DNA from 2 places in the Clostridium lamae genome. Region 2 is predicted to be linked to the other one. Evidence: riboswitches for the same ligand, from Rfam matches in the RefSeq annotation. Region 2 holds a riboswitch; the other holds the start of a gene.
What was found. Region 2 has a riboswitch for lysine ahead of QK892_RS04930 (Na+/H+ antiporter NhaC family protein). Riboswitches for the same ligand answer to the same signal wherever they lie in the genome.
Positions count from the first base shown of each region.

Region 1: another riboswitch for lysine. It lies ahead of QK892_RS11790 (transporter substrate-binding domain-containing protein); the one in region 2 lies ahead of QK892_RS04930 (Na+/H+ antiporter NhaC family protein).

Region 1 is NZ_JASCQJ010000023.1:34,391-51,830, reverse strand. It holds gene QK892_RS11850 (peptide ABC transporter substrate-binding protein) at 1-1,276, shown strand, start outside; gene QK892_RS11845 (ABC transporter permease) at 1,343-2,284, shown strand; gene QK892_RS11840 (ABC transporter permease) at 2,277-3,341, shown strand; gene QK892_RS11835 (ABC transporter ATP-binding protein) at 3,354-4,433, shown strand; gene QK892_RS11830 (ABC transporter ATP-binding protein) at 4,423-5,361, shown strand; gene QK892_RS11825 (alpha/beta hydrolase) at 5,562-6,365, shown strand; gene QK892_RS11820 (cold-shock protein) at 6,424-6,633, opposite strand; gene QK892_RS11815 (ABC transporter substrate-binding protein) at 7,319-8,896, shown strand; gene QK892_RS11810 (ABC transporter permease) at 8,963-9,916, shown strand; gene QK892_RS11805 (ABC transporter permease) at 9,921-10,772, shown strand; gene QK892_RS11800 (ABC transporter ATP-binding protein) at 10,772-11,746, shown strand; gene QK892_RS11795 (ABC transporter ATP-binding protein) at 11,769-12,743, shown strand; lysine riboswitch at 12,851-13,034, shown strand; gene QK892_RS11790 (transporter substrate-binding domain-containing protein) at 13,176-14,003, shown strand; gene QK892_RS11785 (amino acid ABC transporter permease) at 14,072-14,833, shown strand; gene QK892_RS11780 (amino acid ABC transporter ATP-binding protein) at 14,854-15,594, shown strand; gene QK892_RS11775 (SDR family oxidoreductase) at 15,860-16,750, shown strand; gene QK892_RS11770 (FAD-dependent oxidoreductase) at 16,982-17,440, shown strand, end outside.
Region 2 is NZ_JASCQJ010000006.1:32,837-46,350, forward strand. It holds gene ileS (isoleucine--tRNA ligase) at 1-2,309, shown strand, start outside; gene QK892_RS04895 (LacI family DNA-binding transcriptional regulator) at 2,480-3,478, shown strand; gene QK892_RS04900 (hypothetical protein) at 3,756-3,941, opposite strand; gene QK892_RS04905 (nucleoside recognition domain-containing protein) at 4,057-4,632, shown strand; gene QK892_RS04910 (spore maturation protein) at 4,648-5,172, shown strand; gene QK892_RS04915 (hypothetical protein) at 5,280-5,501, shown strand; gene QK892_RS04920 (ACT domain-containing protein) at 5,625-6,065, shown strand; gene QK892_RS04925 (aminopeptidase P family protein) at 6,080-7,324, shown strand; lysine riboswitch at 7,398-7,573, shown strand; gene QK892_RS04930 (Na+/H+ antiporter NhaC family protein) at 7,705-9,432, shown strand; gene QK892_RS04935 (DUF5680 domain-containing protein) at 9,464-9,919, opposite strand; gene QK892_RS04940 (aminopeptidase P family protein) at 10,081-11,847, shown strand; gene QK892_RS04945 (hypothetical protein) at 11,980-12,114, opposite strand; gene QK892_RS04950 (GNAT family N-acetyltransferase) at 12,282-12,707, opposite strand; gene QK892_RS04955 (FUSC family protein) at 13,066-13,514, opposite strand, start outside.

The DNA of each region.
Region 1 (17,440 bases), on a different contig from region 2:
ATGGAGACGTCTTGTAGATCCTAAAACAGCAAGTGAATATGCATTTATTGCAGGAATTGCAGGAATAAAAAATGCAGATGATATATCAGCAGGAAAAGTTGGGGTAGAAGAATTAGGAGTTAAGGCAGAAGATGATAAAACTTTAGTAGTAGAATTATCAAATCCAGTTACATTCTTGGAATCATTATTATCATTCCCTTCATTCTATCCAGTAAATGAGGAGTTTTATACTAGTGCAGGAGATAAATTTGGTACATCTCCAGATACAATAATAGGTAATGGGCCATTTAAAATGTCTGCATATGAGCCAGCTGCAACAACAATAGATTTAGTAAAAAATGAAGAATATTGGGATGCAGGTGCAGTTAAATTAGCAGGAATTAAGTTCCAAGTGATAAAAGAAGCACAACAAACAATGCTTTCATATCAAAATGGTGATTTAGATGTTGCAACTCTAGCAGGAGAACAAGTAGAGCAATTTATGAATGACCCTGAATTTACGAATGTAAAAGCAGGATATTTATGGTATATATCTCCTAATCAAAAGGTAGCAGGCTTAGAAAATGAGAATTTACGTAAAGCTCTTGCATTATCTTATGATAAGGAAGCAATTGTTAATAATATATTAAAGGATGGATCAATAGTAGCTGATTTTGCAGTACCAGTAGAACTTGCTACTGGGCCTGATGGAAAAGATTTTAGAGAAGGTACTGATACTTATCTTTCAACAGATAAGACTAAGGCAGTAGAATTCTACGAAAAAGCTAAAAGCGAATTAGGTAAAGATACCTTCGCTTATAAGATGTTAGTAGAAGATACTGAATCAGCACAAAATGTAGCTCAATTTATTCAATCAGAAATACAAACTACTCTTCCAGGTGTAACTATAACTCTTGAAGTATTACCTAAGAAGAATAGAGTTGAAAGAATGCAAAATGGAGACTATGAGATTGGATTTACTCGTTGGGGTCCAGACTATGCTGATCCAATGACATATTTAGATATGTGGACTACTGATAGCCCAAATAACTATGGATTATGGTCAAATACTGAATATGATGCAGTAATTGAATCAGCTAAAAGTGGGGAGCTTGCATTAGATCCAGAAGCAAGATGGGAAGCATTAAAAAATGCAGAAAAAACAGTAATGGATGAAGCTGTTATTGCACCTGTATATCAAAAAGGTAATGCAGTAATGATTAAGAAAAATGTTTCAAAGATAGAATTCCATTCTGTAGGAATCAACAGAGTTTATAAAAATGCAACTATAGAGTAAAGAATATAAAGTCATATTACAGTGGTTAGTTTACCACTGTAATATTTTTAAAAGGAGGAATTGCACATGAAAAAATATTTACTCAAAAGAATAGCAATTTCCATAGCCACATTATTAGCAATACTATTAGTACTATTTTTAATGCTAGAATTTATGCCTGGGTCTCCGTTTAACGATGAGAAGTTAACAGCAGACCAAATCGTATTATTAAATCAAAAATATGGATTAGATAAACCGATAATAATAAGATTCTTTAATTATATAAAAAATATGCTTACAGGAGACTTTGGTGTTTCCTATACAATTTCTAAAAACACTCCAATATCAACACTTCTTCATACTAGACTACCTATATCATTAAGAATTGGTGGGCAAGCTGTATTATTAGGTTCTATAGTAGGACTAATTTTAGGAATAATTTCAGCAATTAAACACAATACAATTTGGGATACAATAACAACTGTTATATCCGTGTTAGGAGTTAGCTTACCTTCATATGTATTTGCATTAGTTTTATCATATTACTTAGGGTATAAAGTTAGTTTTTTTCCTTTATTATATTCGGCAGAAAGTGCAATAAAATCTTCAATACTACCTACTATAGCATTATGTATGTTTACAATAGCAACTATATCTAGGTTTACTAGGACTGAAATGCTAGAAGTATTAAGCTCAGATTATATGCAACTAGCAGAAAGTAAGGGGATAAGTGGAATTAGGCTATTATTTAGGCATGCTATAAGAAATGCCTTAATTCCTATTATTACAGTTTTAGCGCCACTTGTAGTTGGACTTATGACTGGAAGCTTAGTAATTGAAAAGATATTCTCCATTCCGGGTATTGGAAGTCTATTAGTTACAGCAATTCAGTCTAATGATTACAATGTAATAGTTGCACTAGCCTTTATTTATAGTGCTATGTATATAGGCATAATGCTTATAGTTGATATTCTATATGGAGTAGTTGATCCAAGAATAAGATTAGCAAAGGAGGATAACCATGGGTAATAATTATAATTCTAAAAGTACGGATTTTTTAGAGAATGATTTTGAATTTATTTGGAAAGACGAGATACCCCATGATGATACAGTTTATGCTAGTCAATCTTATTGGGGGGATGTATTAGGAAGATTACTAAAGAGTAAGGGGACAATAATTGGATTAATATTCATAGTTATAATAGCATTAATGGCTATATTTGGTGTTGGGATGAATGAGAATACTTATGATTCTCAAATTATAAGTCATCAAAATCTTGCACCTAGAGTTCCGGTTTTAGAGAAGTTCGGAATACTTGATGGTGGAGAAACTTTAAAAGCATCTACAGGAAGTATTGAAGTTAACAAATATATATCTAAGGACGGAGGGAAAACTGGGCTTGAAGATGTATATTATTGGTTTGGAACAGATGTTTTAGGAAGAGATATCTTTACTAGGACTTGGATGGGAACTAGAATTTCACTTTATATAGCATTAGTCGCAGTTGTTATAGATATAATATTTGGTCTTAGCTATGGTTTAATTTCAGGATATTTTGGAGGTAAAGTTGACAATATAATGCAGCGTTTTGCAGAAATATTAAATGGAATACCAAATTTAGTAATAGTTACATTGTTAATCGTAGTTCTAAAGCCTGGTCTTTTGACTATTACCTTTTCTCTTATGATTACTGGATGGATTGGAATGAATCGTATTGCTAGGGCACAGGTGCTTAAACTTAAAGAGCAAGAGTTTGTATTAGCATCTAAGACATTAGGAGCTAAGAGTTTCTTTATTATTTTTAAAGAAATTTTGCCTAATATTATTGGACCTATAATTACTAATACAATGTTCTCAATTCCTAATGCTATATTTACAGAAGCATTCTTAGCTTTTATAGGATTAGGGGTACCAGCTCCAATGGCATCTTTAGGTTCATTAATTAGTGAGGCATTTAAATCTTTTACAACTCATCCATATATGATAGTAGCACCTCTTGTGGTACTTGCAATATTAATGTTAAGTTTTAATATTGTAGCAGATGGAATACGTGATGCTTTTGATCCTAAGATGAAGGAAATATAGGAGGTGGTATAGATGGAAAATAAAAAAATATTAGAAATTAGAGATTTATCTATATCATTCAAGACATCATCAGGTCTTGTTAATGCTATTCGTGGTGTAAAGCTTGATTTATATAGAGGAGAAACTTTGGCTATAGTTGGTGAAAGTGGTAGTGGGAAATCAGTTACTATGAAGGCTGCTATGGGTATATTAAGTAGTAATGGGGTAATTAATTCTGGAAGTATTAAGTTCAACTACTACAGGGAAGACGAAAAAGTTGAAGTTGATATATTAAAATTATCTAAAAAGGAAATGAGAGCAAGGATTAATGGAAAACGTATCGCAATGATATTCCAAGATCCAATGACTTCATTAAACCCTACAATGACAATAGGAGCTCAAATTATGGAGGGCATGATTTGGCATTATAAGACTCCAAAAAAAGTGGCTTATGAAAAAGCTTTGGAGTTATTAAATCTTGTTGGAATTACTGATGCAGAAAAAAGAATGAAAAATTATCCACATCAGCTATCAGGTGGTATGAGGCAAAGGGTAGTAATAGCAATAGCACTTGCATGTAATCCTGATTTATTAATCTGTGATGAACCTACAACTGCTTTAGATGTGACAATACAAGCAAAGATACTAGAGTTAATTAAAGATATACAAAAGAAATTAAATATTTCTGTTATATATATTACTCATGATCTTGGAGTTGTAGCAAAGGTTGCAGATTATGTTGCAGTCATGTATGCAGGAAAAATTGTAGAAAAGGGCAATGTAGATGAAATTTTCTATGATCCGAGACATCCATATACTTGGGGACTATTGTCTGCTATGCCAGATATAGAGACTACAGATGATAAGCTATATACAATACCAGGAACACCTGTAAACTTATTAAGTACAGTAGAAGGAGATGCTTTTGCAGAAAGAAATATTTATGCTTTAAATATAGATAAGAGAGTTGAGCCTCCGATGTTTAAAATAACTGATACTCATTATGCATCAACATGGTTATTGCATGAAAATGCACCAAAGGTTGAAATGCCAAAAGAGCTTAGAGAGAGAATAGATAGGATGCTAAAGGAGGTAGTTATAAGTGGAAAATAGACAGCCTTTATTAGAAGTTAAGAATTTAAAGCAATATTTTAAAGTAAGTAAGAAATTTACTGTAAAAGCTGTGAATGGAGTGTCTTTTGAGATATATCCAGGTGAGACATATGGTCTTGTAGGGGAATCAGGAAGTGGAAAATCTACAATTGGAAGATCAATAATTAGGCTATATGATCCAACTTCTGGAGAAATTAATTTTGATGGAATTGATATATCAGGAAAATTATCTGATAAAGATAATAAATATTTAAGAATAAATATGCAAATGATATTTCAAGATCCTATGGCTTGTTTGAATCCTCGTAAGAAAGTATTAGATATAATAGCTCAAGGATTAGACATTCATAAACTATATAATAGTAAAGAAGAGAGAAATGAAAAAGTATATAGAATATTAGAAAAGGTTGGATTATCAAAGGAGCATGCCAATAGATATCCACATCAATTTTCCGGAGGGCAAAGACAGCGTATAGGGATAGCTAGAGCACTTATAATGAATCCGAGACTAATAATTGCAGATGAGGCAATTAGTGCTTTAGATGTATCTATTCAAGCACAAGTAGTAAATTTAATGAAAGAAATTCAAAATGAAACCAACACTGCACTTTTATTTATTGCTCATGATTTATCAATGGTTAAATATATTTCCAATAGAATAGGGGTACTACATTTAGGATATTTGCTTGAAACAGGCACTACAGAAGAAATATTTTCTAATCCAGTACATCCATATACAAAATCATTGATTTCAGCAATACCACATCCAAATCCTAATGTTGAGAAGGATAGAAGAGCGATAAGCTATGATTACGCTACTAGTGGAATAAATTACTCACTAGGAGAAAAAAAGTTTGTAGACGGAACCCATTATGTTTTAGCTACTGATGAAGAATTTCAAAAGTGGATAAATAGTAAAGAAGATTAGTATGGAGAATATAATTGCTTCAATAAATAAAAGGCTGATGCATAGAATTAAGTAAATGCATCAGCCTTTTATTATATTTAAATTGATATTGATAAAAATTAATATCTATAGAAAATAACTATTATTTAATATTAAATATATCTAATTTTTAAATTTAGGTATATAATAACATAATAGTAATTATTTTTAAGGAGGACAAAATGGTTTTATTTGAAGTGAATTATTTTTCAAATGTACTAGGAATTAATACCAAATTAAATGTCCTTTTTCCACAGAAGAAGGCTAATGAGATAGATTCTAAGGATAATGTTAATAAAGAGGGACAACCAGTGTTGTATTTATTACATGGAATGGGAAATGATGAGAGCGTTTGGATGCGTAGAACTTCTATAGAAAGATATGCATCACAATATGGATTTACTGTTGTTATACCAACAACTCACTTAGGTTGTTACACAGACACTACTTATGGAGCTAATTATTGGACATACATATCAGAAGAACTGCCAGTTTTTTTGAAGGAATATTTTAAAAATTTTTCAGACAAAAGAGAAGATACTTTTGTAGCTGGAGTTTCGATGGGGGGCCATGGAGCTCTTAAGTTAGCTTTAACTAATCCACAGAAGTTCAGAGCAGCAGCTTCATTATCTGGACCATTAAATATAGCAAGTGAATCAATGACAGAAGGTTTTAGAAATAAAAGAAAAGCTTTTTGGGAAGGCGTATTCGGACCATTAGAAAGTATCAAGAATTCGAAGAATGATTTAATTTATCTGTTAGATATATTAGCTGAGAGTAATAAAATCGACGATATACCGAAGATATATTCTTGGTGCGGAACTGAAGATTTTTTATATAAAAATAACTTAGAGATGGAATCTAAAATGAAATCTTTAGGAGTAGATTATAAATTTAATTATTCAGAAGGTGAACATAATTGGGCTTGCTGGGATAGAGAAATACAAAATGTATTGAAATGGTTTAGTGAAATAAGAGGTGAATAAAAGGGACCTATCAAAATGTCCCTTATCTTTACACTATTCAGTTAACAAAAGGCTATTATTAAAGCTTTTGCACGTTTACAGCCATTGGGCCTTTTTCGTTTTCTTGAATATCGAAAGTTATATTTTCACCTTCATGAAGATCTTTTTCTGGACCTTTCTCTTTGATTTGAGAATGATGAACAAAAACATCATTTCCTTCATTACAAGATATGAATCCATAACCCCTCTTCATGTTATACCATTTTACAACTCCAGTATAGTTTGCCATTGCAAAACCTCCATTAATAAATTATCACTACTTATTATTATTAAAAAAACAAATTTTAAACTATAAAAAATAAATTTATTAATTAAGTATAAAAGTAAACTGTTTGTGAATAAAAATTAATGTAGCTGCATAAAAATAGGTAGTATTATTTTATATTAAATTTAGTTGACAATTATTGCTAATGTTCATATAATATGAATATAAAGAAACTCAAGTAATCCGATAGGAATAATATGTTTTAATGGAAAGAGTAAATTAAGGGAAGCTTTCAGAGAATAATTTCCTTGTCTGTGAGATTTTAAGTGGAACTTGATTGAAGTGCATCTTTGAGCACTAAGTTAAAATAATTGTAGACTTTAGCGGAAACGCTCATTATAGCTATAGATAAATTTATCTATTTAAAAGATTCTATGCTTTTTCATAAAAATCAGAGTGGAACCACGTGGATTTAAACTTGGTCTCTGAATATGAAGGCTATTTTTTTTATTATACAAGTAATTTATAAAGATATTACTCTGTGAATAAAAAATTTAAAATTACTTAATTAAATTTTAAGTATGCTATATAGGGTTGCGATGCCTCGGAGCAAAGCGACTGAATAAGAAACCTTATATAACACACTTTCTTATTTTCAAAATCCGGAGTTTGAAAATACAACATAAAATAATAATTTTGGAGGGTAAATATGAGATTTAAAAAATTATCAAAAATTTTAACAGCAACATTAGCAACAGCAATGTTATTAACAGCTTGTGGGAATAAAACAGAAAATAATAATAGTGATGGTGAAGTTTCTACACAATCTGATACATTTATATATGGTATAGCTGGAGATCCAGGGAATTCAGTTAATGTAATAACAACAAGTGATCGTTATGGATTAATGACCATAAAAGCTATATATTCACCACTATATATGTATAATGCAGATGGAATTAATTATTTTCTTGCAGAAAGTATGACTCCGTCAGAAGATAATTTAACTTACACAGCTAAACTTAAAAAAGATGTTAAATGGAGTGACGGTGAACCTTTCACTGCTGATGATGTTGTCTTCACTTATGAGCAAATGCTAAAAGAAGAAAATGCAGGGTGGGCTTATAGCCAATTAATATTTAATGGGAAGCCTTTAAAGGTTGAAAAAGTAGATGATCATACAGTTAATTTTATACTTCCAGAAGTTAGTGCTCCTGCTATGGAATTATTAGCAAATATATTTATTATGCCAAAGCATATTTACGAAGGAGAAACTAATTTTGAAAATAGTGAAAAGAATGCAACTCCAGTAGGAACTGGTCCATATAAATTAGTAGAATATAAAGCAGGACAATATGTTAAATTTGAAAAAAATGAATATTATTATCTTGGAGAAGCAAATATAAAAAATGTAATTTTTAGAATTATACCAGATGCTAATACTGCTAAGCTTGCCTTACAAAAAGGTGAAATAAATGCACTATCTGTTCAATCCACTGATTTGGCCGATTTAACTAAGGGTGAAGATTTAACTCCATATAGTTATGGTGAAGGTAGAGTTGCTTATGTAGTTATTAATTCAAATTCAGATAAGTTACAAGATAAAAAAGTTAGGCAGGCAATCTTTTATGCAATGAATAGAACAGATTTAATAAATGCTGCTTTTGGTTCAAAGGAATATGCTGATGAAGTGTATTCATTCTTACCTAATGTAAATCCATTCTATACAGAGGATGTTGAACAATATAGTTTTGATCAAGAAAAAGCTAAAAAATTATTGGAAGAATCAGGGGTTACTAATTTAACTGTTAAGCTTGGATATACAGCTAATGATGTTCCATCACAAAAGGAAGCAACTATTATTCAACAAAATCTTAAGGCTATAGGTATTAATGTAGAGTTAGCAGGACAAGAAGGAACAGCTTTAAGTCAAGAGATGCTAAAAGAAGATTCAAATTATGATATGTTCATAGGTGGATATATAATGGGAATAGATCCAGATACATTTAATTCATTATTCACATCTGAAAGCCAATATAATTATAGCCACTATAAGGATAAAGAAATAGATGATTTATTTAATGCTGGTAGAGTTGAAACTGACGAAGCAAAGAGAGTTGAAATTTATACTAAGATTCAACAAAAAATACAAGATAATGCTTATTTCTATCCAATGCTATCAAATAAGAGAATTGTAGTTATGAGTTCTAATATAACAGGAGTAGACGAGGCTAAATTAGTTCCAGTTTATACTTTTGAAGATATGTCAAAATTGAAATTTGAATAATATTTAAATACTAACAGGGTGCTGCTTATTGCAGCACCATAAAATTTTTTAGGTGGGAGTGAGAAAATGGCTAAATATATTTTGAAGAGAGTACTTCAAGCTATTCCTTTAATATTATTAATTTCAGTAATTTGTTTTACATTAATTCAATTAGCACCATATAATGCCATTGATACAATGATTACACCTAAAATGTCTGTAGAGACAGTTGAACTTATTAAGGCTAAATATGGTTTTGACAAACCAGTGTACGTTCAGTATTTATTGTGGCTTAAAGGTATTATAGGAGGAGAATTTGGATATTCAATAATTACTCATCAAAGCATATCAAGTGATTTAATAGCAAGAATTCCGGCAACAGCTGTATTAGTATTACCTTCTTATTTAATAGCTTTTATAATTTCAATATTTTTAGGTTTATTATCAGGTTCTAATAAAAATAAATTGGTAGATAAAATTATAGATGGATTTTGTTCTATAGGAATAGCTATTCCTAGTTTTTGGTTTGCAATGATTATTATATTTATTTTTGGTTATAAATTATCTTTATTACCTATATTGGGGATGAATACAATTGGAAGAGAAGGATCTTTTGCTGACTTTATTTTACATTTTATAATGCCATGTACAGTTTTAGTGATAGCCTTTTTACCTGATTTAATAAGGTATGTAAGATCTTCAACTATAGGTCAAATTTCTGAAGATTATGTAATGGTTCAAGAAGCTTTTGGGGCAAGTAAATCAGAAATATTATTTAAACATGTGTATAAAAATGTACTGTTACCTATAATTACAAAGTTAGGGATGGCCTTACCTATGCTTATAACTGGAGCTATGATAACAGAAACTGTATTTGGATGGCCAGGAGTAGGCCCATATTTTGTGAATGCTATAAGATCTCTAGATTATCCGATAATTATGGCTATTTTATTACTATCGTCTACTTTGGTAATACTAGGTAATCTAATGTCAGACATACTTTACTGTTTGATAGATCCTAGAATAAAGGGAATGAGGTAGTGAAATGGAGAATAGAAGATTAAATAAAATTAAGAGTGAGTTTAAATATAATAAAAGTGCTTTATTTTCTACAATATTTCTACTATTTATAATACTTATTTCTATATTTGCATTTTTAATCCCAGTAGATCCTGACTTAACAAACACATCTAATATTCTTCAGCCACCAAGTTCTACACATATTTTTGGAACAGATGAATTAGGAAGGGATTATTTTGTAAGAACTTTATATGGTGGACGAGTTTCATTGACAGTGGGGATTCTAGCTATGTTAATTTCTACTAGTATTGGAGTAGCTGCTGGAACTATAAGTGGATATTATGGTGGAAAAATAGATAATATTTTAATGAGATTAGTTGATATAATATCATCTATACCATGGATGATATTAGTAACAGTAATAAGTATATTTTTAAAACCAGGATTACAAGCAATTATTATAGTTATAGGTTTATTTTCTTGGATGGAAACCTCAAGACTAGTACGTGCAGAAACTCTATCAATAAAAGAAAGAGAATATGTGCTTTATGCAAAATCTATTGGTGAATCTTCAGGTAAAATAATTTTGAGACATATAATTCCTAGTGTTTTTCCAACCATAATTATTTCTGCCACATCCAGTATTGCTGGTGCTATAATGACTGAGTCATCTTTAAGCTTTTTAGGGCTTGGAATTCAACCACCTATGTCATCTTGGGGAAATTTACTCCAAAATGCACAAAGTAATCTACAAAGTGCATTATATATGGCATTAATACCAGGGATATTAATTGTATTGACAATATATTCTTTCAATAAATTAGGAAATGTATTAAGGGGAATTGTAGAACCTAAAACTTCAGGAGGTGAGAGTTAATGAAAAATGATAATAACCTTCTTAGAATAGATAATCTTAAGACTAACTTTTATATTAAGGAACAAAAAATTGAAGCTGTAAGAGGCGTAAGCTTTCATGTTAATAAAGGAGATATTTTAGGTATAGTAGGAGAATCAGGAAGTGGAAAAAGTGTTCTTATGAAATCTGTAATGAATATATTACCTGAAAATGCAAAAATAGATGAAGGAAAAGTATATTTTAATAATTTTGATTTAGTGAAGATGACCAAGAAGGAATTGCAGAGTATTAAGGGAAAAGAAATAGCTATGATTTTTCAAGATCCTATGACAGCTTTGAATCCTCTAAAAAAAATAGGGGATCACTTAATAGAAGTATTAGTAAGACACAAGGGAATAAATAAAAAAGAGGCAAGAAAAGTAGCCTTAGATATCTTAAAAGAGGTAGGGATACCGATGCCTGAAAAGAGAATAGATCAATATCCTCATGAATTTAGTGGAGGAATGAGGCAAAGAGTTTTAATAGCAATGGCACTAGCATGTAATCCGAAGCTATTAATTGCAGATGAACCTACTACGGCTCTTGATGTAACGATACAAGCTCAGATTTTACAGTTATTGAAAAATCTAAAAGAAACGAATGATATGTCAGTTATATTAATAACTCATGACCTGGGAGTAGTGGCAAGCCTTTGTAATAGATTAGTTGTAATGTATGGTGGATTAGTGATGGAAGAAGGTTTCATAGATGAAATTTTTTATGAAGCTAAGCACCCATATACTAAGGCACTGCTTAATTCTATTCCTAATATAGAAGATGATGATAAATCAAGACTTAAACCTATAAAGGGTTCTGCACCATCGCTACTAAATCCGCCAAAGGGATGTCCGTTTGCGGAAAGATGTGAATTTGCATTTAAAAGGTGTTTTGAAGAGGTGCCTCAATATAAAGAGTTTAGTGAAACGCATAGATCAATGTGCTTTTTAGAAAAGTAAATTTTGAAGGAGGTGTGTTAGGATGTCTAATGAAATATTAATAGAAGTAAAGAATTTGAAAAAATATTTTTCAGTCAAAAGTGAATTTTTAAGTAAGGGAAAAAAATATGTCAAAGCTGTTGATGGGGTTTCATTTAATATTAGAAAAGGAGAAACTTTTGGGCTTGTTGGTGAATCAGGATGTGGGAAGTCGACTCTTGGAAGAACTATAACAAGACTCTATGATGTAACAGAAGGAGATATACTTTTTGAGGGAACTGATATAGCAAAATTGCCTAAAAAAGAAATGAAAAACTTTTATAGTAAAATTCAAACTATATTTCAAGACCCATATTCATCTTTAAATCCTAATATGACTGTAAGAGAGTTAGTGAATGAGCCTTTAACTTTACATACTAACTTAAATAAGGATGAGAGAAATGAAAAGATAGAAAAGTTATTAGAAATGGTTGGATTATCAAAAGCAGATATGGATAAGTATCCTTATGAATTTAGTGGAGGTCAAAGACAGAGAATAGGTATCGCGAGAGCTATATCAACTGAGCCGGACTTTATTCTTTGTGATGAACCAATTTCAGCATTAGATGTATCTATTCAAGCGCAAGTTATAAATATGTTAGAAGACCTGCAAAAAGAATTAAAACTCACATATCTTTTTGTTGCACATGATTTATCAATGGTAAAGCATATTTCAGATAGAATTGGAGTAATGTATCTTGGTAAGATAGTAGAAATATCAGATAGTAATGAATTATATAAAAATCCATTACATCCATATACAAAAGGACTTCTGTCAGCGATACCAGTTCCTGATCCAAAGAAATCAAGGGAATCAGATATTAGTTTAATAAAAGGTGATGTTCCAAGTCCAATAGATATTCCAACAGGATGTAGATTCCATACTAGATGTCCTTATGCCACAGAGAAGTGCAAGACTGTTGAGCCTGAAATGAAAGAAATAGAGAAGAATCATTTTGTAAGTTGTCATTTATATTAATAATTCTCAATTTTTAATATTTTGAAAAGAATTGAAATATTTAGTTATTGACAGTAGTAGGAAATAGATGTAAAATGTATATAAAATTAAATAAATACCTCACTTAGCAGTGGGGTAGAGGCGCAAAATTTAACAGTCTTTAGTGGAGCTTGAGAATGCTATGAAGCTATTGAGAAGGAAATTTTGCCGAAGTTTGTAATATATCTCAATATTACTTGCTGGGTCTGTAATTAATAGTTGCAGGACTGTCTTGATAAACTGCCCGGTTTATCAAGTTGTGCTATCTCAAATGGGAAGATGAGGGTAAAGTATATATGAATTTATTATGAGGCTAATAGCTCAAATATTTTTAGAATATCTTATCCAGAATATTTAAGATAGCACCAACCGAATAGGTTGGTTTTTTTATTATAAAAAAGGAGAGGATATACTATGAAGAAAAAATTATCATTATTAATTTCAGCTGTAGTAACAGCTACATTAGCATTAACAGGGTGTGCCTCAAGCACAACAAATAGTTCTGAAGAAAATGTATTTAGAGTTGGAATGGAGGCTGGATATGCACCTTTCAACTGGACTCAATTAGATGATTCTAATGGAGGAGTTAAAATAGATGGAAGTTCTGAATATGCAGGCGGATATGACGTAGAAATAGCTAAAAAAATAGCTGATGGACTAGGAAAGGAATTAGTAATTGTTAAAACTGAATGGGATGGACTTGTACCAGCCTTAACATCTGGGAAGATAGATGCAATAATTGCAGGTATGTCTCCGACAGCAGAACGTAAAGAGACTATAGATTTTTCAGATATTTACTATAAATCAGATTTAGTTATGCTAGTTAAAAAAGGTAGCATTTATGAAGAGGCAGCTACATTAAAAGACTTTTCAGGAGCTAAAATAACAGCTCAATTAAACACATTCCATTATAGTGTAATAGATCAAATTCCAGGTGTTAATAAAGTAGAAGCTATGGACAACTTCCCAGCAATGAGAGTTGCACTTGAGACTGGAGTAATAGATGGATATGTAACAGAAAAACCAGAAGCAATAAGTGCACAAGCGGCAAATGAAAACTTTAAGATGGTAGAGTTTAAAGAAGGATTTACTACTTCAGAAGAAGATACAGCTATTGCAGTTGGGCTTAAGAAGGATAGTGAATTAAAAGATAAAATAAACGAAATCTTAAATGGAGTTTCAGATGCAGAAAGATTAGAAATAATGGACAAGGCGATAGAAAATCAACCAGCAGTCCAATAAAATTAAAGGGGGTAAAACTGATTTATTTTAATCAATTGCCCCTATTTTATATATAAGGAGATTAGATTATGACTATAGAATGGTTAGTTAAAATAGTTACAAATAACTGGCCCATGTTTTTACGTGGAGCTGGAATGACATTATTTATTTCAATAATTGGTACTTTAATAGGAACTATGATTGGACTTATAGTTGGGGTAGTAAAAACTATACCTATTCCAGAAAAAGGGCCTAAAAAAGTATTTTTGAAAATAGTTAATGGAATTTTATCTGTTTACATAGAATTTTTCAGAGGAACTCCAATGATTGTACAAGCAATGGTAATTTATTATGGATCAGCGGCAGCTTTTGGTCTAGATATAAATAAAATTACTGCAGGTTTAATTATAGTTTCAATCAATACAGGAGCATATATGTCTGAAATAGTAAGAGGTGGTATAGTTTCTATAGATAAGGGGCAATTTGAAGCAGCTCATGCTGTTGGAATGAATCACTTTCAAACTATGATTAATGTAGTTTTACCACAAGTAATTAGAAATATATTACCAGCAACAGGTAATGAATTTGTAATTAATATAAAGGATACTTCAGTATTGAATGTTATATCAGTATCAGAACTATTCTTCCAAACTAAATCTATAGCAGGAAATAACTTTAGATATTTTGAATCTTTCTTCGTAGCATGTATTCTTTACTTTATAATGACATTTACAGTTACGAGAATACTAAGATATTTAGAGAAGAAGATAGATGGACCAGAGAATTATATAATCGCAGGAAATCAAATGCAAGTTGCTAGGCCAGAAGATATGGCTAAAAAATCTATGTAGTGGCTTAAGGAGGAATTAATATGGAAAAAATAATAGAAGTTAAGCATTTAAGTAAATCCTTTGGAGGCCATGAAGTTTTAAAGGATATTGATTTTTCAGTTAAAAAAGGCGAAGTTGTTTGTATAATAGGTTCTTCAGGCTCAGGAAAATCTACTTTATTAAGATGTATAAATTTATTAGAAAAACCGTCAGGTGGAGAAATAATATATAAGGATGAAAATATTTTAGATGATAAGCATGATATATATAAATATAGAACTAAATTAGGAATGGTATTTCAACAATTCAATTTATTTAATAACCATAATGTTCTAGGTAACTGTGTTGTTGGACAAGTTAAAGTCTTAGGAAGATCTAAAGAAGAAGCTGAACAAGTAGCTATGAAATATTTAGATGTAGTAGGTATGGGTAATTACATAAATGCAAAGCCAAAACAATTATCAGGTGGACAAAAACAAAGAGTAGCTATAGCAAGGGCACTATCTATGGAACCAGATGTTATTTTGTTTGATGAACCGACTTCAGCTCTTGATCCTGAAATGGTTGGAGAAGTATTAAAAGTAATGAAGGAACTAGCAGAAAGTGGACTTACAATGTTAGTTGTAACTCATGAAATGGGCTTTGCTAAAGAGGTAGCTGATCGTGTAGTATTTATGAATAATGGTATTATTGAAGAAGAAGGAGCACCAGAGCAAATATTTAACAACCCAATAAAAGAAAGAACACGCGAATTTTTGAGTCGTACATTAAATACAATTTAACTTTATGTGCTATCGCATAATGTAGAATGAATAATCAAAAATATAAAATTAAGGAGATGCCTAGGCAGCTCCTTTTTTAATTTTTTATAAAGTACTTATAAGGTTAAAAAATAAGAATGATGAAGTAATTTGGCTTGGAAAAACTTTGCAAAATTATATAAAAGTTAATTAAGGCGTAGTATGTACTTAGGTAATTTTATATATGGAACATTATTTAAGCGGATTCATAGTATAAATATTGTAATAAATTACTATGGAGGAGTATATGAATTCAGTTTACAGAAGGAATTTGATGGATGACGGTGAAGTTAATAATTTTCCACCACAACATCAAGATGTTCAACCTGGAATAGAAGCAATAATGAACCCAAGACCTATATTTGATAATCCTAATTATGTAGGTAGTGGAAAATTAGAAGGTAAGGTTGCTATTATAACAGGTGGAGATAGTGGTATTGGAAGAGCGGCAGCAGTTGCTTTTGCAAAAGAAGGAGCAAAAATAGTAATAGTATATTTATATGAAAAGGTAGATGCTGAGGAGACAAAGAGTTATATAGAGAAGTATGGTAGTGAATGCTTAAATTTAGAAGGAGATATATCTGATGAGAATTTTAGCAAGGAAATTGTTAGGCAAACCATTAATAGATTTGGTAAAATAGATATTTTAGTAAATAATGCAGCTGTTCAATTTTCACAAAAAAGTATAGAAGATATAACTTCTGAACAATTAGAGTTAACCTTTAAAATTAATATTTTTTCTATGTTTTATCTTACCAAAGCTGCTTTGCCTTATTTAGAACCAGGAAGTTCCATTATAAATACTACATCTGTAACATCATATCAGGGACATAAAGAGCTTATAGATTATTCAGCTACTAAAGGAGCAGTTACAACATTTACTCGCTCACTATCTCAATCACTACTAGATAAGAGAATAAGAGTTAATGGGATAGCTCCTGGACCAATATGGACTCCATTAACAGTATCTAGTCTTTCAGCAGATCGAGTAGCCGTATTTGGAACAGATACACCTATGAAAAGAGCTGGGCAACCTTATGAATTAGCAGCGGCATATGTATATTTAGCATCAGATGATTCTAGCTACGTAACTGGACAAGTTATTCATATTAATGGAGGTAGAATGGTAGGAAGTTAACAATTGCTATATTGATTGTAAAAAACACTCTATTAATAATGATTTAATTGATATATTACATTTAAAGGCTTCGAGTTAAATCGGAGCCTTTTAATATATATAGAGAGCTTATAGGAATAATAAATATACTTAAATATTAATTAAAAAATTATTCATTATCACTCAATAATAAAAGAAAAATTAGGGAATAATAGATAAGAGTAACAGTTAGTTAATTATAGGAGTGATTATATGAAATCAATTTGGGCTGAAAATTATAAAATAAGCAAAAAAGAACATAAATTAGATATTCAAGAAGCTGATGTAGTTATTATAGGTGGAGGTATAGCAGGAATATTGACAGCTTATATGCTTAAAGAAAAAAATATAAATGCTGTAATACTAGAACGTAATAAGGTATTGAAAGGAAATACGATTAATACTACAGCTAAGATTACAATACAACATAATATTATATATGATAAATTAATAAAAGAATTTGGAAAAGAAAATGCAAAGAGATATTTCCTTGCAAATCAGTTAGCATTGGAGAACTATCAACAAATAATTAGTAAGAATAATATTGACTGTGATTTTGAAGTAGCAGATGCTTATATTTATACATTAGACTCACCTCAAAAAATAGAAAAAGAGTATGAGGCAGCTATAAGTATAGGAATAGATGCCGAATTAGTAGATAGCATAGAGCTT
Region 2 (13,514 bases):
ATTACGAAGTAATCAAGGAGTTTAAAGGAACTGAATTATTAGGAACAAAATATGAAAGATTACTTCCATTTGGAGAAGTAGATGGAAAAGCTTTCGAAGTTATTCATGGTGATTATGTAACATTATCAGATGGTACAGGTATCGTTCATATAGCTCCTGCATATGGTGAAGATGATAGCTTTGTTGCAAAACAAAATGGAATAGGGTTTATAAACTTAGTAGATGCTAGTGGTAACTTTGTAGAAGAAGTAACTCCATGGGCAGGAAAGTTTGTTAAGAAGTGCGATGACAGCATAGTTAAATATTTAGAAGAACACAATAAGTTATTTAAGGCTGAAAAGCATACTCACTCATATCCACACTGCTGGAGATGTGATACACCACTTCTTTACTATCCAAGAGAAAGCTGGTTCGTTGCAATGACTAAGCTTAGAGATAAGCTTTTAGAAAATAATAATAAGATTAATTGGTATCCAGATAACATAAGAACAGGTAGATTTGGTAAGTTCTTAGAAAATGTTATTGACTGGGGTATATCAAGAGATAGATACTGGGGTACTCCACTTCCTATTTGGGAATGTGAATGTGGCCACAGAGAATGTGTAGGAAGTATAGCTGAATTAAAGGAAAAAGGAATTAATGTTCCAGATGATATTGAACTTCACAAGCCGTATATAGATGGTGTTAAACTTAAGTGTTCTAAATGTGAAAAAGAAATGACTAGAACGGCTGAAGTTATCGACTGTTGGTTTGATTCAGGATCAATGCCTTTTGCTCAATTACACTATCCGTTTGAAAATAAAGAGCTATTTGAAAAGAACTTCCCAGCTCAATTTATTTCAGAAGCGGTTGACCAAACAAGAGGATGGTTCTATACATTATTAGCTATTTCGACAGCTATATTTGATACTAATCCATTTGAAAATTGTATAGTTTTAGGTCATGTTTTAGATAAGAAGGGCTTAAAGATGTCTAAATCAAAGGGAAATGTAGTAGACCCATTTGAAGTTTTAGATTCACAAGGTGCAGATGCTACAAGATGGCATTTCTATACTGCAAGTGCGCCATGGCTTCCAACAAGATTCTCTGTTGATGATGTTCAAGAAGCGCAAAGAAAATTCTTAAGTACTTTATGGAATGTATATTCATTCTATGTGTTATATGCGGATTTAGATAAGTTTAATCCATTGGAATATAAAGATTTTAAATCAGAAAATGTTATGGATAAATGGATAATGTCTAAACTTAACACTTTAATTAAAGAAGTTGATGAAAACTTAGCTTCATATCAAATAACTCAAGCTGCATTAGCTATTGAAGAGTTTACAGATGAGTTATCAAACTGGTATGTAAGAAGAAATAGAGCAAGATACTGGTCAGAAGATTTAACAGATGATAAGATTGGTGCTTATGTTACATTATATAGAGTATTAACTACTTTAGTTAAGGTGGCAGCTCCGTTTGTACCATTTGTTACAGAGGAAATTTATCAAAACTTAGTTATAGGTTTAGATAAATCTACAGAAGAAAGTGTACATTTATGTGCATGGCCATTAGTAGATGAAAATGCAATAGATGAAAAGCTAGAAAAAGAAATGGATTTAGCATACACAATAGTTAAACTTGGTAGAAGTGCAAGAAATGGTGCTAATATTAAAAATAGACAGCCACTTTCTAAGATGTTATTATCAACAGATGCTATTCCAGAATACTACGGAGATATTATAAAAGATGAGCTTAATATTAAATCTGTAGAATTTGGTGCTGATTTATCAGAGCATGTTAACTTTGAAATTAAGCCTAACCTACCTGTTCTTGGAAGACAATATGGTAAGTTAATTCCAGGAATAAGAAAAGAGATTGCTTCTAAAAATCAAATGGAATTAGCTCAAAAATTACAAGCTGGTGGCACTGAAACTATTACAGTAGATGGAACTGAAATAGTATTAAATAGTGAAAGCGTACTTGTAACTATGCAAGGTTTAGAAGGATATGCTTTTGCTGGTGAAGGCGAAATTGGAGTTGTTCTTGATACTACTATTACAGAAGAATTAAAAGAAGAAGGACAATTAAGAGAAATAACTTCAAAGATACAAAATATGAGAAAAGAAAAAGGCTTTGAAGTTGCTGATAAGATAAAATTATTTGTTTCAGGAAATGATATGTTAATTGATATTATTAACAAATATTCAGATGTAATAAAGAGAGAAACATTAACTCAAGAAATTGCTGTAAATGAAGATGCTGATTATACTGAAACTGTTATTAATGGTGAAAAATTAAATATGACAGTTAAAGTAGTTAAGTAGGATAAATTATGTTAAAAAGTTAGAAGTTTCTATGAAACTTCTAACTTTTTACTTATTTTATAGTAAGTTCTTATAAAGAATAATCTTGAATATTGTATAAACTATTTGTTAATAGTATAATTATTGTTAAAATAAGATAAATATAAATATTTTAAAATGGAGTGATGTGCATGGCTACTTCTATAAAAGATGTTGCTAGAGAAGCAGGAGTATCAATTGCGACTGTTTCTAGAGTGTTAAATGACATAGATGTTGTAAACGAGGACACAAAAAAGAAGGTTTTAGATGCTATTAGCAAGTTAGGTTATAGACCTAATATTGTTGCAAGAAGTCTAAAAACTCAAAAAACAAAAACAATAGGAATCTTAGTTCCTGATATATCAAGTGGATTCTATCCAGAGATAGTTAGAGGAGCTGAGGACGTTGCTAATATCTATGATTACAACGTTATCTTATGTAATTCAGATTTTGATGGTGAAAAAGAGAAAGAATATCTAAGAGTTCTGAGAGAAAAAATGGTTGATGGAGTTATTTATATGAGTTCATCTCTACAAGAAGAAACTTTAGGTATAATAAATGAATTAAATTTAACTACTGTTTTAGTTGAGACTAAAGATAAAGAAGAAAGTCTACCTAGTGTAACTATAGATAACATAAGTGCTTCAAAAGAAGCAACTAACTATCTATTAAACAAAGGAGCATCTAAAATAGCCTTCGCAGGAGCTAAAAAGGGGAATATGAATGCTTGGGGAGATAGATACATAGGCTATGAAGAAGCATTAAAGGAAAAAGGGCTTAATATAGATGAAAGCTTAGTATACTTTGGAGGATTAAAGGTTAAAAGCGGCTATGAAGCGGTTGAATACTTTGAAAATAGTAATAAATCATATGATGCAGTAATATGTGCTTCTGATGAAATTGCTATGGGAGTTATAAATGCATTAAGAGAAATAGGAAAGAAAGTTCCAGAGGATGTTAGTGTTATAGGATTTAATGATAATATTATGTCTTCAGTATTCTATCCAAAAATAACAACAATAAAGCAACCAAGTTATGATATGGGATCTGTCGCTATGAGAATGCTAATTAAGATGTTAAACAATAGAGAATTAGATGAGTCTCAATTTGTTCTTGATTATATGTTAGTAGAGAGAGATAGTTGTAAATAAGAAATTAATTGAGAAGTGCAAAGATATCTTTGCACTTTTAATTTTATGAAAATTCGACTTGTAAAAAGCAAGAAAAAAATTACAAAATTTTTTAAATTATATATTGTTAGGAAATAAAAACCATGATATAATAATATAAAATCATTAAACGTTTTCAAATTTCAACTGTGTATAAAAAATATTCATTTGATTGGTATGGGTAACTAATCACTGAGAAAATTGGGTTATGGTCAAAAAAAACAACTTCTAATAGAAGTTGTTTTTTTTTATGTACAAACTATATAATACCTTCAATTTTTAATATGTTTTCTAATTCTTGAACTTTTTCAGTTAAAGTAACAAATTTTTCTCTTAACTTATCTTTAGGCATATCAGCATCATCTATAAATTTTTCAATATCTTCTACTGTTTTTAGAGCCTCATCTATATCTTGTTGAGCTATTCTTAAGTTTGATTCCTTCATAAACTATCTCCTTTATGTATTTAAACATAATTAATATTACATATATTCATCCTATCACTAATAAATAGCATATTCAAGTCATATATTTATAGAAGTAATTATTTGAGGTGAGATTTTGATAAATTATATTTGGTTTATTATGATTTTTTTGGGGATTTTAATTGGGCTATTTACAGGTAATGGGGAAATTATATCCAAGTCAATAATTAATTCAGCTGATTCAACCGTTTCGATGATTATAGGGTTAGTTGGACTTATGTGTTTTTGGTGTGGAGTTATGAAGGTTGCAGAAAAAAGTGGATTCACAAATAAATTAGCAAAGGTTTTAAGACCAATTTTAAAACTTATTTTTAAAGAAGCGGCTAAAGATGAAAAAGCATTAGGTGCTATAGTTATGAATATAACTGCTAATATGATGGGGTTAGGAAATGCAGCAACACCATTTGGAATAAAAGCAATGCAAGAGATGGATAGGCTTAATAAAGAAAAAGGAGTTGCTTCTAATGATATGTCTCTATTTCTAGTTTTAAACGCAGCATGTATTCAATTAGTTCCTTCAACAGTTATTTCTATAAGAGCAGCAGTAGGATCAAGCAATCCAGGAGCTATAATACTACCAGCTGTATTAGCTAGTACAGTTGCTGCAATCACAGGAGTTATGCTTTGCAAATTATTGCAAAGATATTTTTAAGGGAGGGATTATTATATGTTTCAATATATAACTAAAAGTATAATTCCTATAATAGTAGTAATTATATTAACTTATGGAATGTTCAAGGGAAGAAAAGTATATGAATGGTTCGTTGAAGGAGCAAAAGAAGGATTAAAAGTTTGTCTTAATATCTTTCCATATCTTTTAGCTATGATAATAGCAGTTAACATATTTAGAGAAGCGAAGTTACTAGATATATTAAATAATATGATATCTCCGATAAGTAGCTTGATAGGGCTTCCGAAAGAAATAATTCCTTTAGTTTTAGTTAAGCCACTATCTGGCAGCGGAGCTGTAGGAATACTAACTGACATAGTAAAAACCTATGGTCCAGATAGCTACATAGGATTAATTGCTTCTGTAATTATGGGAACTACTGAAACAATTTTTTACACTGTTACTGTGTATTTTGGAGCTATCCAGATTAAGAAAATAAGACATACTGTATGGGCTGCAGTATTAGCAGATTTAACTGCTATTATAGTTTCAATTTTCCTAGTTTCAAGACTCTTAATGTAAAATATATAGATAATAAAAATTAATCAGTATGTAATTATTTTGTAACTAGTTGATACTATAATTAACATATAATATATATATGGATTAAAGAGGGAAGTGAGTGAAAAATGAAATGGATTGAAAAATTATTTTTAACTGAAGATGAAATCAAAATTATTTCAATTTATTTAGCCTATGGAGCAGGTGCGGGAATATTAATTGGATTAATTTTTAATAATATAGAGCTATGTTTTTCATTAGGAGGAGTAATTTCTATTGTAATTTCACTTTTTAAGATATATATAGGCAAAATTAGAAAGTCTAATAGAATTAATATAGATAAACTTTAGGAATAATATGTATTTTAATTTAGATAAGCTATATAATAATAAATTATATAGCTTATTTATTTTTTAGGAATAATTAGAACTATATAGATAAACTTTTTTAATTTTACTAAGGGTGGTGAGATAATGGCTTCAGAAAAATTTTATATGGTAAGTGATAAAATTATGCCAGAAATTTTCAAGAAGGTATTAGAGGTTAAAGAGAATCTTTTGACAGGGAAAGCAAAGGATATAAGTGAAGCGGTAAAGAAAACAGGAATAAGTAGAAGTACATTTTATAAGTACAAGGATTGTATATTCCCACTGGCTGAGGGGATTAACAGTAAAAAAATAACTTTGGTTGTTTTACTATCACATGAGACAGGTACCCTATCTAAGGTTCTAGATTGTATTGCTTTTAATAAGGGAAATATATTAACTATAAATCAAGACATACCAATTAATATGGCAGCTAATGTGACAATAACATTAGATATAGCTAATATGAAAAAAGATTTAAAGCATTTGGTAAATACTTTAAGAGGATTACAGAACGTAGTTAGTGTTAAAGTATTAGCTATGGAGTAAGGAAAGGTGTTAAAATGAAAAGTGATTTTTATAAAAGTAATAGGACTAGGGTATTAAATAAAATAAAAGATAACTCTGTATTAATACTATTTGCAGGAGTAGCACCTAAGAAGACAGGTGATGAAAGTTACCTCTTCACACCAAATAGAAATTTTTATTATTTAACAGGTATTGATGAAGAAGATCATATTTTAGTTTTATCTAAAATAAATGGAGAGGTTAAAGAATATTTATTTATAAAGGAAGTCGATCCTATCAGGGAAAAATGGGAAGGAAAGACTATTAGGAAGGAAGAAGTGCCTGATATTAGTGGAATTGAGGATGTTAAATATTTAGGTGATTTCAATAGCTTTTTAGAAAGGATTATTCTTAATAAAGAGAAAATTAATATATATTTAGATATGGAAAAGGGAAATCCATCTTATGATTTCTCAAAAGAAATTAGAGATAAGTACTATAGCATAAATATAAAAAATGCTTATAGGTTAATAGCAGAATTAAGACTTATAAAAACTAAAGAAGAAGTAGATAGGATAAGAAAAGCAATATCCATAACAATAGATGGTGTTAAAGAACTTATGAAAAATTCTAAAGCTGGAATTAAGGAATATGAACTTGAAGCATATTTTGATTTTGTATGTAAGAAAAATGGAGTTAAGGATTTGGCTTTTAAGACTATAGCAGCAGCAGGAAAGAATGCAACAGTTTTACATTATGTAACCAATGATTCTGAATTAAAAGATGGAGATTTAATTTTATTTGATTTAGGAGCTCAATATAAATATTATAATGGAGATATTTCAAGGACTTTCCCTATAAATGGGAAATTTACAGAAAGACAAAAAGAAGTTTATAATGCTGTTCTTAGTGTAAATGAGAGAGTAATAAAGGAAATGAAACCAGGAGTAAACTTTTTAGAAGTAAATAAAAAAGCGAAAGAATGGATTGCTGAAGAATGCATTTCATTAGGGCTTATAACAAATAAAGAAGATGTATCAAAGTATTATTATCATAGTATAGGACATAGTTTAGGAATGGATACTCATGATATAGAACTTGAAAATAGAAATGTTATTTTTGAGCCAGGGATGATTTATACTGTTGAGCCTGGCATATATATAGAAGAAGAAGGAATAGGAATAAGAATAGAAGATGATGTACTAATTACTGAAGAAGGTAATGAAGTATTAACTAAGGAAATGATTAAAAGTGTAGAGGAAATTGAGGAGTTCATGTCTAGTAATATGAATAATCTTTAGAAAATTCTACATATAAGTTTGCAAAAACACGATAAAAATTGTATAATATTACAGTAAATTAAAAGTAAATAACGATAAGGGTAGAGGAGCGATACTTAAAAGTACTATTAATGAGGTAAGCACTATGAATTAATAGGAAAGGAATTATCGCCGAAGCGTATGATTAATGCTTTAATATCATATAGCTGGGGTTGCATAGAATATATGTAACACTGTCACAAAGTTTATTTGTGGTGAGCTATCACTTAGGGGATTTAATCTTATATTTATAAGTATATTCTGGCCTTGAGTGAAGACTCAAGGCTTTTTTATTTATGAAATTATATACTTTAAAATTTTCCTACCCATATATTATTTGCAAACTTTAAGGAGGATTTGAAATGATAAACAAAAGAAATATTAGAACTATAATAATGACTTTATTTATGGTTTTATTATCAACATCAGTTGTTTTTGCAGCGGAAGTAGACACAGCTACAGCTAATGCAAATCATTATGGATTTTTAACTTTAATACCACCAATAGTAGCGATAGTATTAGCATTTTTAACAAAGAATGTAATAATATCATTATTTGTAGGGACATTATCAGGGACATTTTTAGTTAGTTTAGTGGACAAGTCCTTTATATCAGCGTTGGTTAATTCTTTCTTAGACTTTGTATCTAGAGTACTAAATTCTTTAGCGGACCCATGGAATGCAGGTATAATACTACAAGTATTAGTAATTGGTGGTGTCATACACTTAGTAGCAAAGATGGGGGGAGCTAAGGCGGTAGCAGAAGCACTGGCAAGAAAGGCAAAAACAGCTAGAAGTACTCAATTAGTTACTCTTTTATTAGGACTTGCAGTGTTTTTTGATGATTATGCTAATTCACTTATAGTTGGTCCTATTATGAAGCCGGTAGCAGATAAAATGAAAATATCTAGAGAAAGACTTGCTTTTATTATAGATGCAACAGCAGCACCTATAGCTGGACTTGCAATTGTATCAACATGGATAGGTTTAGAAGTTGGCTTAATAAATGATGCTTTTATAAATGGAGTAGGACAACAAGTAGATGCTTTTGGAGTTTTCTTACAAACTATCCCATATAGATTTTATAATATATTAATTTTATTCTTCGTATTTGTTACTTCGTTATTATTAAAAGATTTCGGACCAATGTATAAGGCTGAAATAGAGGCTAGAAGAAGGGGCTTAAAGGATTCTGAAAATGATAGTGTTTCAGAGTCGAATGTAGATCACTCGGAGCTTGAGCCTAAAGAGGGAATTAAGTTAAGTATATGGAATGCAATTATTCCAATAGGAGTACTAGTAGTAACTGCATTAGTTTGCTTCTACTATAGTGGATACTCAGCAATAATGGGTGGCGAAGATGTAGCTCTTCAACAAGTAATAACTAACTCGCCAATGTCATTTAAAGCAATACAAGAGGCTTTTAGTGCATCAGATGCATCAGTTGCATTATTCCAATCAGCTTTAATAGCTAGTATCGTAGCAATGGCTTTAGGTGTGGCTAGAAAAATATTTACTATAACTGAAGCAATAGATACATGGATAGATGGAATGAAGCCTTTAGTTATAACTGGTGTAATATTATTATTAGCATGGTCATTAAGTTCAGTAATTAAAGATTTAGGAACAGCTAAGTATTTAGTTACATTACTTTCTGGATCATTACCAAACTTCTTGCTTCCAAGTTTAATATTTATACTAGGATCAATAATATCTTTTGCTACAGGAACTGCCTATGGAACTATGGGAATACTAATGCCTCTTGCAATTCCATTAGCTTATTCAATGAATCCAGATATGAGTTATGTTATTGTAAGCACAAGTGCAGTCTTAACAGGAGCAATTTTTGGAGATCATTGTTCACCAATATCAGATACAACTATTCTTTCATCAATGGGAGCTGGATGTAATCATATAGCTCATGTTAGTACTCAGATGTGGTATGCAATATTCGTAGCTGCTATTACAATAGTATTCGGATATATTCCAGCAGGATTTGGATTACAATGGTATATAGTTCTTCCTATCGCACTACTTGCTATATATCTAGGAGTACAAATTCTTGGGAAAAAGGTAAATGAAGCAAAATAATTAGGAGCTGTTGAGCAGCTCCTAAATTTTTTTATTTTAAAGCTCCTCCATGAAAGTAGAGCTTGTATATTTGTTCACCACGGTATAGCATACATTCTACTCCATTAAAAGAATGTATTGTGCCATCCCAATTACAAATGTAAATAAAGTCACCATCTTCAAAGTGTTTAGGGCCCCTAAAAGGATTCTCTTCAGATACATTTTGCAAGGATTTCTTTAAAAATTTACTAAATCCACTAGGAACGTCATTAGTAAGTAATTCTCCTTTATAATTCATTCCCCAGCAAACCTTTTCATCGTGCCAAACTAATTCTTCGCCAATAAAACTCTTATCTCCAATATAGCTGTCATGATAATAGTAATCATATTTTTTATAGACATAGTCTTTAGAGTTTGGTCTAGTTGATTTTTCTTTTTTTGCTCCAGAAGCATATGTATTTTTCTTAGCTTCTACTATAAAGTTTATAAATTTGATTGAATCCACCATAAAAATTCCCCCTTTTACTGCGTTATTATAAATTATATAAGAAATATTTAATCAAATCAACAAATATTCAGAAAATAAAGTGAATTGAAAATAGTTGTACTATGGTTTATAGTGAATTATATATATTATAAATAGAAATTTTAGATAAGGGGACATTAAATATGAATAATTTAAAAATGCTTAGAGAAGCTATGAAAATCGAAAATATAGATTATTATATTATTCCTACTAGCGATTCTCATCAAAGTGAATATGTAGCAGAATATTTTAAGGGAAGAGAGTATATTTCCGGATTTACTGGTTCAGCAGGAACTCTTTTAGTTGGATTAGAAGAAGCATATCTTTGGACAGATGGAAGATATTTTATTCAGGCAGAAAAAGAGCTTGAAGGAAGCGAAATCTCACTTATGAAAATAGTAACACCTGGATACCCGACAATTAATGAATGGATAAGTGATAATATAAAAGCTAATGAAGTCCTAGGATTTGATGGTAAGTTATTTTCAATTAATGATTATGAGGGATATTTAGGCATTGCTAAAGAAGTCGGCTTTACTATTAATATGGATAATGATTTATTAGAGAGTATATGGGGCGATAGGCCAGAGCTTCCCAAAAATGAAATATTCATTCATGATGAAAAATATTCAGGGAAATCTACTAGGGAAAAGCTTAAAGAAGTAAGAAAAAATATAGAAGAAAAAAAGGCAGATTATTATATATTATCTTCTTTAGATGATATTGCTTGGTTATGCAATATAAGAGGTACTGATATTAAGTTTAATCCTGTAGCACTATCATATGTAGTTGTTGGAAGAGAATATGCTAATATTTATATTGATAATAATAAAGTGGATGATATAACTAGAAAGAAGTTAAATCTTGAAGGGATTGAAGTTAAGGATTATGGAAGTATTGAAGATGATGTAAAACTTTTAAGTGGAACAATTATACTTGATCCAAGTAAATTAAATGCCAAAATATTTACTTCATTAAATGATAAGTTAAAGGTAGTAAGAGAAGCTAATATAACTACTAAATTAAAAGCTATAAAAAATGAAGTGGAAATAGCTAATTGGGAAGTATCTCAAGTAAGAGATGGCGTAGCCATGGTTAAGTTTATTAAATGGCTTAAGAATAGTATAGGCAAAGAAAAAATAACAGAAATATCAGCTAGCGAAAAATTAACAGCCTTCAGAGCTCAAGGAGAAAATTATAAGGGAGATAGCTTTGCTACAATAGCAGGATATAAGGATCATGCTGCTATGATTCACTATTCAGCTACAAAAGATAGTGAATATGAATTAAAACCAGAAGGTATGTTTTTATTAGATTCAGGCGCTCAATACTTAGATGGAACTACAGATATAACAAGAACTATTGTATTAGGTCCAATTACTGAAGAAGAAAAGAGAGACTATACGCTAGTTTTACAAGGACATATAGCATTAGCCTCTGCTAGATTCTTAAGAGGAGCTACAGGAATAAATTTAGACATATTGGCAAGAAGGCCTCTTTGGAACTATGGAATAGACTATAAGTGTGGTACAGGTCATGGAGTAGGATTTTTCTTAAATGTTCATGAAGGACCTCAAGGAATAAGACCAATGGGAAATTCAGTAGAATTAGAACCAGGAATGATTTTAACCAATGAGCCAGGTGTATATAAAAAAGGAAGATTTGGAATAAGAACTGAAAATACACTTATAGTTGAAAAAGATATTGTATCGGAAGAATTCGGTGAATTCTATAAATTTAGAACAATATCATATTGCCCTATAGATTTAGAAGGTGTTGATGTAGAGATGCTATCAATTCAAGAAAAAACTTGGCTTAATGAATATCATAAGATGGTGTTTGAAAAATTAAGCCCATATCTAGATGAAGAGGAAAAAGAATTCTTAAAAGAAGAAACAAGAAGAATATAAGTAATGAAAAATGAAGAAATGAAAAAATGAAAGAATTAATGAGGAAATTCAGCGAAAGCTGAATTTCTTTATTAATTTTAAAAATATATTTAATTAATTGTAGATAATTTCAAGATTAATCATTAAGATATATTAAGAATTTTTCTTAATATAAATTTTTAAAGCCTTAATTAAGAGTACTAAAGCGTATATTCCTAAAACTACAAAAGCTAAAACTAAAGCAATATTAAGAAATGACCATATAACAATATTTGATGCAAACTCCATAAATTATTCCCCCTTTTTTATATATAAATAAACTTAATAACACTATTACGATTTATGATAATATTCACCCTAATATGTTACTATTGAAGTATTAAGTTATATCTATATTAATTCTTAATAGTCTAAAACTATTCCTCTAACCACCTTACAAACTGGACTTTATAGAACTATTTTTTACAAAAGCTGTATCCTTTTTTATAGAATCCTTGTTTCTCATAAAATTGATGTGCCCCTTTTCTTGAAAGCCCACTGTTTAGTAAAATGGTAGTTACTTGTTTAGTCTTCCCATATTCTTCAGCTTCTTGTATAAGTCTTCTTCCTATCCCCTTTTTTTGATATTTTTCACTAACAGCCAATGCAATAATACGCATTATCCTACCTGGTATTTCAAAGGCTAAGCTGATTTGTATTCCTATAAAACCAACAACTTGATTATTCTCTAACGCAACAAAGATAAAGTAATTTCCTTCTTTTTGCATTTGCATAATTCTATTTTGAAAATCTTCTATAGAAACATTATATCCCAATTCTAGTCTTATTAGTGTACATATTCCTAGCATATCATTTTGGTCAAATGGTTTAATCTCTATCATAATATCACCTTATCAAATTCTAATTTCTCGATTAATTATATAAACAACTACCTCGCATAATAATACAATTGTTTAATAATAGATATTTTTATTATACATTAAAACGTAGTTATGTTCCATAAAATGTAAAAACTAACAGTCTAATTTATTTGAATATCCTTTTATAGATAGCATAGTTTTGGAATATACTACTATAACTTTCTAAGTTTATAGTATAACTCTTTAATATAAAAATTAAGGAAGGTACTATTTTACAATCTCAATTGCAAAGTAGTATCTTCCTTTATTCTTCATTCTTTCATTCTTTCATTAATTATGCATTACGCATTATCCATTATCCATTATAAAGGCTCCGCCTTTATTTCGGTGGTGATATAAACTTATTAACTAATAATCCCATTAATATTCCAAAAAGAGTCTCTATGATTCTATTAAGTGCATAGTGAATTGGATCTCCAAAAGCATGAACTGTAGTTACAGCAAGAAAGGCTATGCAAGATATATTTATGGCACCAGGTTTATTTATTAAGTTACATGAATAAATAACAGCTATGATTCCTATTGCAATAGTTAAATAAACTAAGAGTTTTCTAATTATATAAATATCAATATTGTATGTGAAAAATCTACATGCAATTAAAAATAAGAGCCCAATTATAGCGCCTAAAATTGTCCCTACACCTCTATTTATAGCTATTTTTACTGAATTAGAAACTGTATCTTGCACACAAAAAACAGCAGTTAAACAAGCGAAAAAAGGCTCATTTGGAAAAAATAATAGGCATAGAAATACTGCAAGAGCAGTCT